DNA from 2 places in the uncultured Megamonas sp. genome. Region 2 is predicted to be linked to the other one. Evidence: riboswitches for the same ligand, from Rfam matches in the RefSeq annotation. Region 2 holds a riboswitch; the other holds the start of a gene.
The links. A riboswitch is a leader RNA that binds a small molecule or an ion and turns the genes downstream of it on or off. The one in region 2 is predicted to bind ZMP and ZTP.
Positions count from the first base shown of each region.

Region 1: it holds a riboswitch for ZMP and ZTP, as region 2 does, so the genes downstream of both, Q5I67_RS03175 (phosphoribosylaminoimidazolecarboxamide formyltransferase) here and Q5I67_RS00945 (OFA family MFS transporter) in region 2, are expected to answer to the same signal.

Region 1 is NZ_CAUBSM010000002.1:251,958-256,397, forward strand. It holds gene Q5I67_RS03165 (AzlD domain-containing protein) at 1-259, shown strand, start outside; gene pfkA (6-phosphofructokinase) at 308-1,276, opposite strand; ZMP/ZTP riboswitch at 1,434-1,513, shown strand; gene Q5I67_RS03175 (phosphoribosylaminoimidazolecarboxamide formyltransferase) at 1,554-2,729, shown strand; gene Q5I67_RS03180 (hypothetical protein) at 2,855-3,253, shown strand; gene Q5I67_RS03185 (GntR family transcriptional regulator) at 3,285-4,052, opposite strand; gene deoC (deoxyribose-phosphate aldolase) at 4,181-4,440, shown strand, end outside.
Region 2 is NZ_CAUBSM010000001.1:185,569-190,008, reverse strand. It holds gene Q5I67_RS00950 (serine/threonine-protein kinase) at 1-271, opposite strand, end outside; gene Q5I67_RS00945 (OFA family MFS transporter) at 418-1,659, opposite strand; ZMP/ZTP riboswitch at 1,738-1,823, opposite strand; gene Q5I67_RS00940 (MFS transporter) at 1,990-3,174, shown strand; gene Q5I67_RS00935 (formate--tetrahydrofolate ligase) at 3,253-4,440, opposite strand, start outside.

The DNA of each region.
Region 1 (4,440 bases), on a different contig from region 2:
TGCCATTCGTGTTTTACCACTTACATTAATTCAAAAAGAGATAAAAAATCCACTTATAAAATCATTTCTTTACTATGTTCCTTATATTACATTAGCAGTTATGACTTTTCCTGCTATCATCGAAGTGACACAAACTCCTATTTCTGGAGCTATCGCTCTTGTCATTGGCATCATACTTTCATGGTTTGGTGGTAATTTATTCCAAGTGGCTTCTTCTTGTTGTTTATCTGTATTTGTTGTAGAACTTTTACTTTTATAATTTATGTACAAAACCCCTAGATTAATAATCTAGGGGTTTTATTTTTCATTAAAGAGAAATCACTTCTGCTAAGTGTCTTAATTCTTCTGGATATTCTTTTTTATTTGTAATAGCATCATGTAAATCAATACAAACAATTTTGCCACGTTGCATGCCAAATGCAATATTATGAAGTCCAGAAATAGCTGCAAGGGTTGCTTGTTCACCTAAAACGCTTGCAAATACACGATCATTAGCTGTTGGTGAACCACCACGTTGAACTAAACCTAAAACAGTCAAACGTGTAGAAATGCCTGTTCTAGCTTCTAATTCTTTAACTAGTTCTTGCATATCGCCAGTACCTTCAGAAGCTAAAATTACTAAATAAGATTTACCTTCATCATGTAATTTTTGTACTTTATTAATAATTTTTTCTTTATCATATTCTTCTTCTGGTACAATGACCATATTTCCACCACCAGCAACTGCTGAGTATGTAGCAAGCCAACCACATTTATTGCCCATTACTTCAATAATAAATGTACGACGATGTGCTTTTGCAGTATCACGGATTTCATTAATTGCTTGCAAAATAGTATTTACAGCTGTATCTGTACCAATAGCATAATCAGTTCCCCAAATATCATTTTCAATAGTAGCTGGAATACCAATTACAGAAAAGCCTGTTTCACGTTCAAATTCTTCTGCTCCGCGTAAACTACCATCACCACCGATGACAATTAAAGCATCAATATTGTGTTTCTTTAGATTTTCATAAGCTAATTGACGACCTTCTTTTGTGCGGAAACGCTTACAAAAACTTGTACCCAAGAAAGTACCGCCACGCTGGATAATATCAGCTACAGATATAGAAGTTAATTCTTCCATATTATCATCAACTAAGCCTCTATATCCATCATAAACACCCCATATACGCACATTATTATTAATTGCGATCCTAACAACAGCTCTAATAGCCGCATTCATCCCTGGTGCATCTGTACCACTTGTTAATACAGCAATATTTTCTACTGACATATAAAAACCTCCTTAAAAATGAAACAACATCTTTTATTTATTTTATTCGCTAAATGATAACTAATCTCCTTGTATATTCTGTAAAAAGTACATCTACAAATAAACAATATTATTACCTAGCTTGACAACTTATACTTTAAAATGATAAATTTTAGTTAACAATCTGTGTAACTGACGGAAGTGGAGTTAACCACATGAAGCACAGAATTTATCTAGCCGACCGTCTGGGCAACAAATCTAATAGTATTATATTTATTTTACAGGAGGAATATCGTAAATGAATTCTATGGAATTAAAATACGGATGTAACCCTAATCAGAAACCTGCTCGCGTTTTTATGAAAGATGGACAAGATTTACCTTTCACTGTTTTAAATGGCCGTCCAGGTTATATTAATCTTTTAGATGCCTTTAATAGTTGGCAATTAGTTCGTGAATTAAAAGAAGCTACAGGTCTTCCAGCTGCTGCATCTTTTAAACATGTAAGCCCTGCTGGTGCTGCTGTTGCTGTTCCTTTATCCGAAACATTGAAAAAAATGTATTTTGTTGAAGGTGTTGAACTCACACCTATGGCTACAGCATATATTCGTGCTCGTGGTGCAGACCGCATGTCTTCCTATGGCGATTTTGCTGCACTTTCCGATGAATGTGATGCTGCTACAGCTCGTTTCTTAGCTCGTGAAGTATCCGATGGTATTATTGCTCCATCTTACAGTGCTGAAGCTTTAGAAATCTTAAAAACAAAACGTAAAGGTAATTATCTTGTAATTCAAATGAACCCTGATTACAAAGCACCTGAACTTGAAACAAAAGAAGTTTTTGGCGTTACTTTTGAACAAAAACGCAATGATATTAAAATCACTGAAGAATTATTCAATAACATTCCTACACAAAATAAAAATATCACAGATGAAGCAAAACGCGATTTACTTATTGCTTTAATCACATTAAAATACACTCAATCCAACTCTGTATGCTATGCTAAAGACGGACAAGCTATCGGTATCGGTGCAGGTCAGCAATCCCGTGTACATTGCACTCGTCTTGCTGGTAATAAAGCAGATATTTGGCATTTACGTCAAGCTCCTCAAGTATTGAACTTACCATTCAAACCAGATGTTCGCCGTCCAGACCGCGATAATGCAATTGATGTATATATCTCCGATGAATATATGGATTTACTCGGCGGCGATGATTGGAAACGCGTATTCACTGAAAAACCACCAGTATTCACTAAAGAAGAAAAAGATGCTTGGCTCGCTCAGGTAAAAGGTGTATCTCTTGGTTCTGATGCATTCTTCCCATTCGGTGATAATATCGAACGTGCTCATAAATCTGGTGTAGAATTTGTCGCTCAAAGCGGTGGTTCTATCCGTGATGATAATGTTATTGAAACTTGCGATAAATACAATATGGCAATGGCATTTGTAGGAATTCGTTTATTCCATCATTAATTTTAATAAATAGAATTATAATGAATATTAATCTTTTTTATTCAATATGTATTCTAATTTTAATAAGTATTTTTTGTATATTTTTTCTTAAATTATATAAAAAAACAAACTCATTAAAAATATATTTGATTTTACTTACACTCATTAGTCTAAACTTATATTATTCTAGTCATTCACTAATTGTACCTTATCCAGATACATTACCACTAAAAGAAACTATCAATATGACTGATAAAGAAATTGTTTATACTATTGTCAAACAAGAACTATCTTATCATAAAAATAAAAGTCTTTTTGCTAATGGTAAAATCTTTGATTATAAAGATATATCTGTATATAGTGTACCTAATGAACCAACTATATACCTTGTAGTATTTTCAGTTCAATCAGGTGATGATGATTTTTGGCTGCCCGGTAATGGGACTAAACAAGAAAACAATTGGATTATTAATAAATCAAATTATATGCAACTTATTAAAGAAAAAGATTATTATCGTCTTATCTCTATAGGGACAGGATTATAAAAATGGCACTAACTATGTTAGTGCCATTTTTTTATTTATAATACTTATCTTTATATAAATCTACATTCATTTTATACATATCTGCTCGATAAGATGCCAATGAATATTCAAATGGAATATCATTTTGATTATATGCAACCGTTGTTATATATAATAATGGAGCATTTTCCATAATACCCAATAAATCAGATAAATAAGGGTCAGCAACTGTTGCATGAATTTGACGATTAATATGAGCAATCTCTATATTATATTTTGTTTTCAGAGTATCGTATAAAGAATTTTGCTCTAAATCTTCATCAATTAAACCCTTACATAATTTCACAGGTATAAAAGTTTTAACATAAACTATAGGTTTATCATCGGCATAGCGCAAACGTTCAAGACAAATAACTTTATCTTTTTCTATTAGCTTCAATTTTTCCATAACTTCAGCAAAAACATCTATTTCTGATATAGATAAAAGCTTCGTTTTAGGCTTTAATCCATAATATTGCATCTCTTGATTATATGTTTGGATTTTTTGAATAAAATCTCCAGCAATTTTAGGACGAGTAACAAATGTCCCTTTTGATTTAATTCTATTTAAATAACCTTCATGTACTAATTCTAAAAACGCTTGTCTAACTGTCGGTCTTGAAACATTTAAATATGCGCATAATTCTTCTTCTGGTGGAACTAATTCACCATCTTTTAAGCTATTATCTTCAATATGCTTTATCATAAAAGTTTTTATTTGATAATATAGCGGAATAGGAACTGTTCTATCTATTTTTAATTGTTCATATATCGAATTCATTTATAATCTCCTTTCAAAAAAATTATAAAATATTAACTATCTTTTATCAATAAGTTATTATATATTGACTTAATTTTGTTATTTTGTTATTATGTAATTACATAATAACAAAGAAAAGAGCGATAACTATGAATAAATTTAGTAAATACTTTGATCACACATGTTTAAAACCTTATGCTACTAGAGAAGATATGGCTAAACTTTGCGAAGAAGCTAAAAAATATGATTTTATGATGGTAGCTATCAATTCTACACAGACAAAATTATGCAAAGAACTTTTAACAGGAACTGACATTCATGTAGGTGCTGCTATTAGTTTTCCTTTAGGGCAAACTACAATTGAAACTAAAGTCTTTGAAACTAAAGATGCTATTGCAAACGGTGCAGA
Region 2 (4,440 bases):
AAATATTAAAAAGTGTGCGTCCATTGATGTATTCTTCAACAATGATAGTGATGTTTTCATCTTGATATAGATAATATATTTCAGGAAAACAATTATGCGAGAGTTTTTTTAATTCATCATAAGGACTTGTATTGTGATAAAGATATTTTATGATACAAGGTTGATTTGTTAATTTATTAATAGCTAAAACAATTCTACTCTTTGATGATGTTTTTATTTCTTGTGTTATTGTAAAATTATTGGATAAAAATTCATGGAAGAGCTCAGACATAATAAATTAACCTTTCTATAGAAATATATATTTTTCATTAATGAGATTTAAGTATATTAATAGTTAATATTATTTTAGCACATAAATAAAGCCTAGTAGTTAGTTGAATTTTAACTACTAGGCTTTATTTAGAGTGAGTTTTTTTCTTAAGCAATAGTGTTGCTTGAAATGAGTTTTTCTTTTTTAGTTGTTTTTATTTTTAATATTACAGCTATGATGAAGCTGATAATAAATAAAAATGCGAATACATAGAGGCAAAGTGCATAACTTTGAGTTGTTTCACGAATAAAGGATAATAAAAGCGGTCCTGCGATACCAGCCATGCCCCAAGCTGTGAGAATTCTACCATGAATAGCACTTAATTGTTTTGTGCCAAATAAATCGCTTAAGTATGCAGGCATACAAGAGAAGCCACCACCATAGCAAGAAACGATGATTAAAACTAATAATTGGAAGAGAAAGGCTTCAGTTGTATTAGCGAGTGCATAGAAAGCAAAGATTTCGATTAAGAAGAATAAAATATAAGTATTTCGGCGACCGATATAATCGGAAACGCTAGACCAAGCGATGCGACCAAAACCATTGATAAGTCCAATGATACCAACCATAGAAGCAGCTGCTATTGGACTCATATGAACTACTTCTTGAGCCATAGGAGAAGCAACAGCTAAAAGACCAATGCCGCAAGTTATATTAGTGAAGAATATCCACCAAAGTGCGTAAAACTTCCAATCACGAGTGGCTTCAGCTACGCTATATTGTTTTATTTTAACTGTAGATGTAGCTGTTTTAATAGTTGTTGGTAAGTATTTTTCGACGAATTCTTTTGGTGGCGGAGCAAGATATAAAGAAGAAGCTCCCATGATTAAAATATATACACAACCTAAAATTATAAAGTTAGTTACAAGACCAAAATTACTTACAAGAATTTGCATGATAGGGCCAGCAATTAAACTAGCAAAACCAAATCCCATGATAGCAAGACCAGTTGCAAATCCACGTTTTTTAGGGAAATATTTTACAAGCGTAGAAACTGGTGTGATATATCCGATACCAAGACCAATACCACCTATTACTCCATAGCAGATATATAATAATGCAAGATTTTGTAAATATAGAGCTAAAGCAGTGCCAAACATACCTATACCGAAAAAAGTAGTAGCAGTAAGACCACTGATGCGAGGACCTTTTTTTTCAACAAAAGTTCCTAAAAAACCAGCGGATAAACCTAAAAATAAAATTGCGATAGAAAATGTCCATGTAGTTTCTTGCAGGCTAAAACCCATTTGAGCCATGATCGGTTTGGTGAGTACACTCCAAGCATAAACACTGCCGATACAAATGTGAATACCAACTGCGGATAAAGCGATAAGCCATCTGTTTTTCATTGTATAATCTCCCTTTCAAAAAGTTATAAAATACAAGAAAATCTATGCCTAAAAACAAAAAGACCATCTAGGCAAAATTTTCTTTGCCCAGACGGTCGACTTTTCTATAGCAATGCGGTTCATGTGGTTAATTCCACTAAAATCCGTCAGTTCCACAATGCTTATTCAATTGATAGCTTTATTATAACAAATATTAAAATCATGTCAAGAATAAAATTAATTCTATTTATATGTATTTTTAATAAAAATTTTTGTTTAAATATAGATTTTTTTATTTTTTGGAGTATAATTTTATATCTAAGTATATATTAAAAGGAGTGTAAGGATTTTATGTCAACAACTACATATGATAAGGGATCTGTAATATCTTTAGTATTGTTAAGTTTTATTTTAGGAACGAGTGAGTTTATTATTGTAGGTATTTTACCTAATATCGCAGATGATATAAATTGTACTTTAGCTATGGCAGGAAATTTAATTTCAGTTTTTGCTTTTGCGTATGCTATAGGAACACCTTTTTTTACAGCAGGATTAAGTTCATATAATCGATATTACACTTTATTGGTTTTGACAATTACTTTTATTTTGGGTAATTTTTTGTGTGCTTTTGCACCCAATTATTATATTTTAGTATTAGCTAGAATTATAACGGCTATTATATCAGGAACAATTTTATCTATATCAATGACATTTGCTTCGGAGATAGCATCAGTACAGTATCAACCAAAAGTCATCAGTTGGATTTTCTCGGGTTTTAGTATTGCGTCTGTTTTTGGTGTGCCTATTGGTACAATTATTTGTCAGATGGTCAATTGGAGAATGACATTTTTACTATTATCCATAATTAGTATTTTTATTTTGTTTTTATTATGGCATTATTTACCTAATGTAGGTAAGGGTAAAAAATCAAATTTGATAAGCCAGTTTGCTTTATTAAAGAGTATGCGTATAAATTATTGTATGTTTATAGTAATTTGTAGTGCAGCTGGTAGTTACGTGTTTTATACATATATGACGCCTATTTTACAGCAATATGTACAGATACCAGTGGCGATGACTAGTGTAGTATTGAGTTTATTTGGTATCAGTACAATTATCAGTAATTTAATTTCAGGAAGAATTGCTGGTTTAGGTGGCATGAAAAAAATGCCAATAGTGTATTTTTTACAAGCTATTTGTTTATTTGCAATTGCTTTTACTAGTTATAATTTATATTTAGGATTGATAAATATTTTAATAATGGGTGTAATTATGTATTTGCAAAATTCACCAGCACAATTACATTTTTTGAGGACTGCTAAAAGAGAAAAACCAGAAGCTGTGGCTTTGGCCTCTGCATTAAATCCAGTATCATTTAATGTTGGTATAGCTATTGGTTCAGCTTGTGGTGGAGTCATCATAAATTTAGTTTCAATGCCTTTTGTTGGTTTAGGCGGTGCTATTTTTGCTATAATTGCTATGCTTGTTAATATTAAATTGTTAAAAAATATGACCAAATTTAATAAAAGAGGATAAAGTAAAACCCCAAAAGTTTAAGATAGCTTTTGGGGTTTTTATTTTTGTCGATAATTAGATTTAGTTTAGCAGATAAAATCAGAATAAACCTGTGATTTTTCCATTGATATCAATATCCATATTTTCAGCAGCAGGTTTTTTAGGAAGACCTGGCATTGTTAAGATATTACCAGTTAAAGCTACGATAAAGCCTGCACCAGCACTGATGCGAAGTTCGCGAACAGTGATTTTAAATCCTGTTGGTGCACCTAATTTGAATTGGTCATCACTTAAAGAATATTGAGTTTTGGCCATGCAAATTGGCATTTTATCAAGACCAGCAGCTTCAAATTCTGCAATAGTTTTTTCGGCAGCAGGTGTATAATTTACGCCATCTGCACCATAGATTTTTGTAGCGATAGCATTGATTTTATCTTTAATAGAATCATTTACATCATACATGTATTGGAAGTTGGATGGTTTTTCAGTTGCTTCAATAACTTTTTGAGCAAGGTCAATAGCACCTTCGCCACCTTTTGCCCAAGCTTCGGAAATACTTACAGAAGCTCCCATGGATTCGCAAAGAGCTTTTAATTCTTGAAGTTCATTTTCAGTGTCAGTAGGGAAAGCATTTATAGCTACAACGATTGGTAAACCGAATTTTTGAATGTTTTCGATGTGTTTAGCAAGGTTAGTCATGCCTTTTTTGAGTGCTTCAATATTTTCTGTACCAAGTTCAGTTTTTGCAAGACCACCATGCATTTTTAAAGCACGAATAGTAGCAACGATTACTACTGCATCAGGTTTAAATCCTGTGAAACGACATTTGATATCAAGGAATTTTTCAGCACCAAGGTCAGCACCGAAACCTGCTTCAGTGACAGTGTAATCAGCCATTTTTAAAGCGTATTTAGTAGCCATTACACTATTGCAACCATGAGCGATATTAGCAAAAGGACCACCATGAATAAGAGCAGGAGTGCCTTCAAGAGTTTGTACAAGGTTTGGTTTAATTGCATCTTTGAATAATAATGTCAAAGCACCTGTTACATTTAATTCTTCAGCACGAACAGGACGACCACTTCTAGTGTAACCGATGATGATATTGCCAAGACGTTTTTTCATGTCTTCAAGGTCGGAAGTCAAGCATAAAATAGCCATCATTTCAGATGCAACAGTGATATCAAATCCTGTTTCACGTGGTACACCATGAGCTTTACCACCTAAACCACAGATGATGTTACGAAGAGCACGGTCATTTAAATCAACAACGCGTTTCCAAGTGAT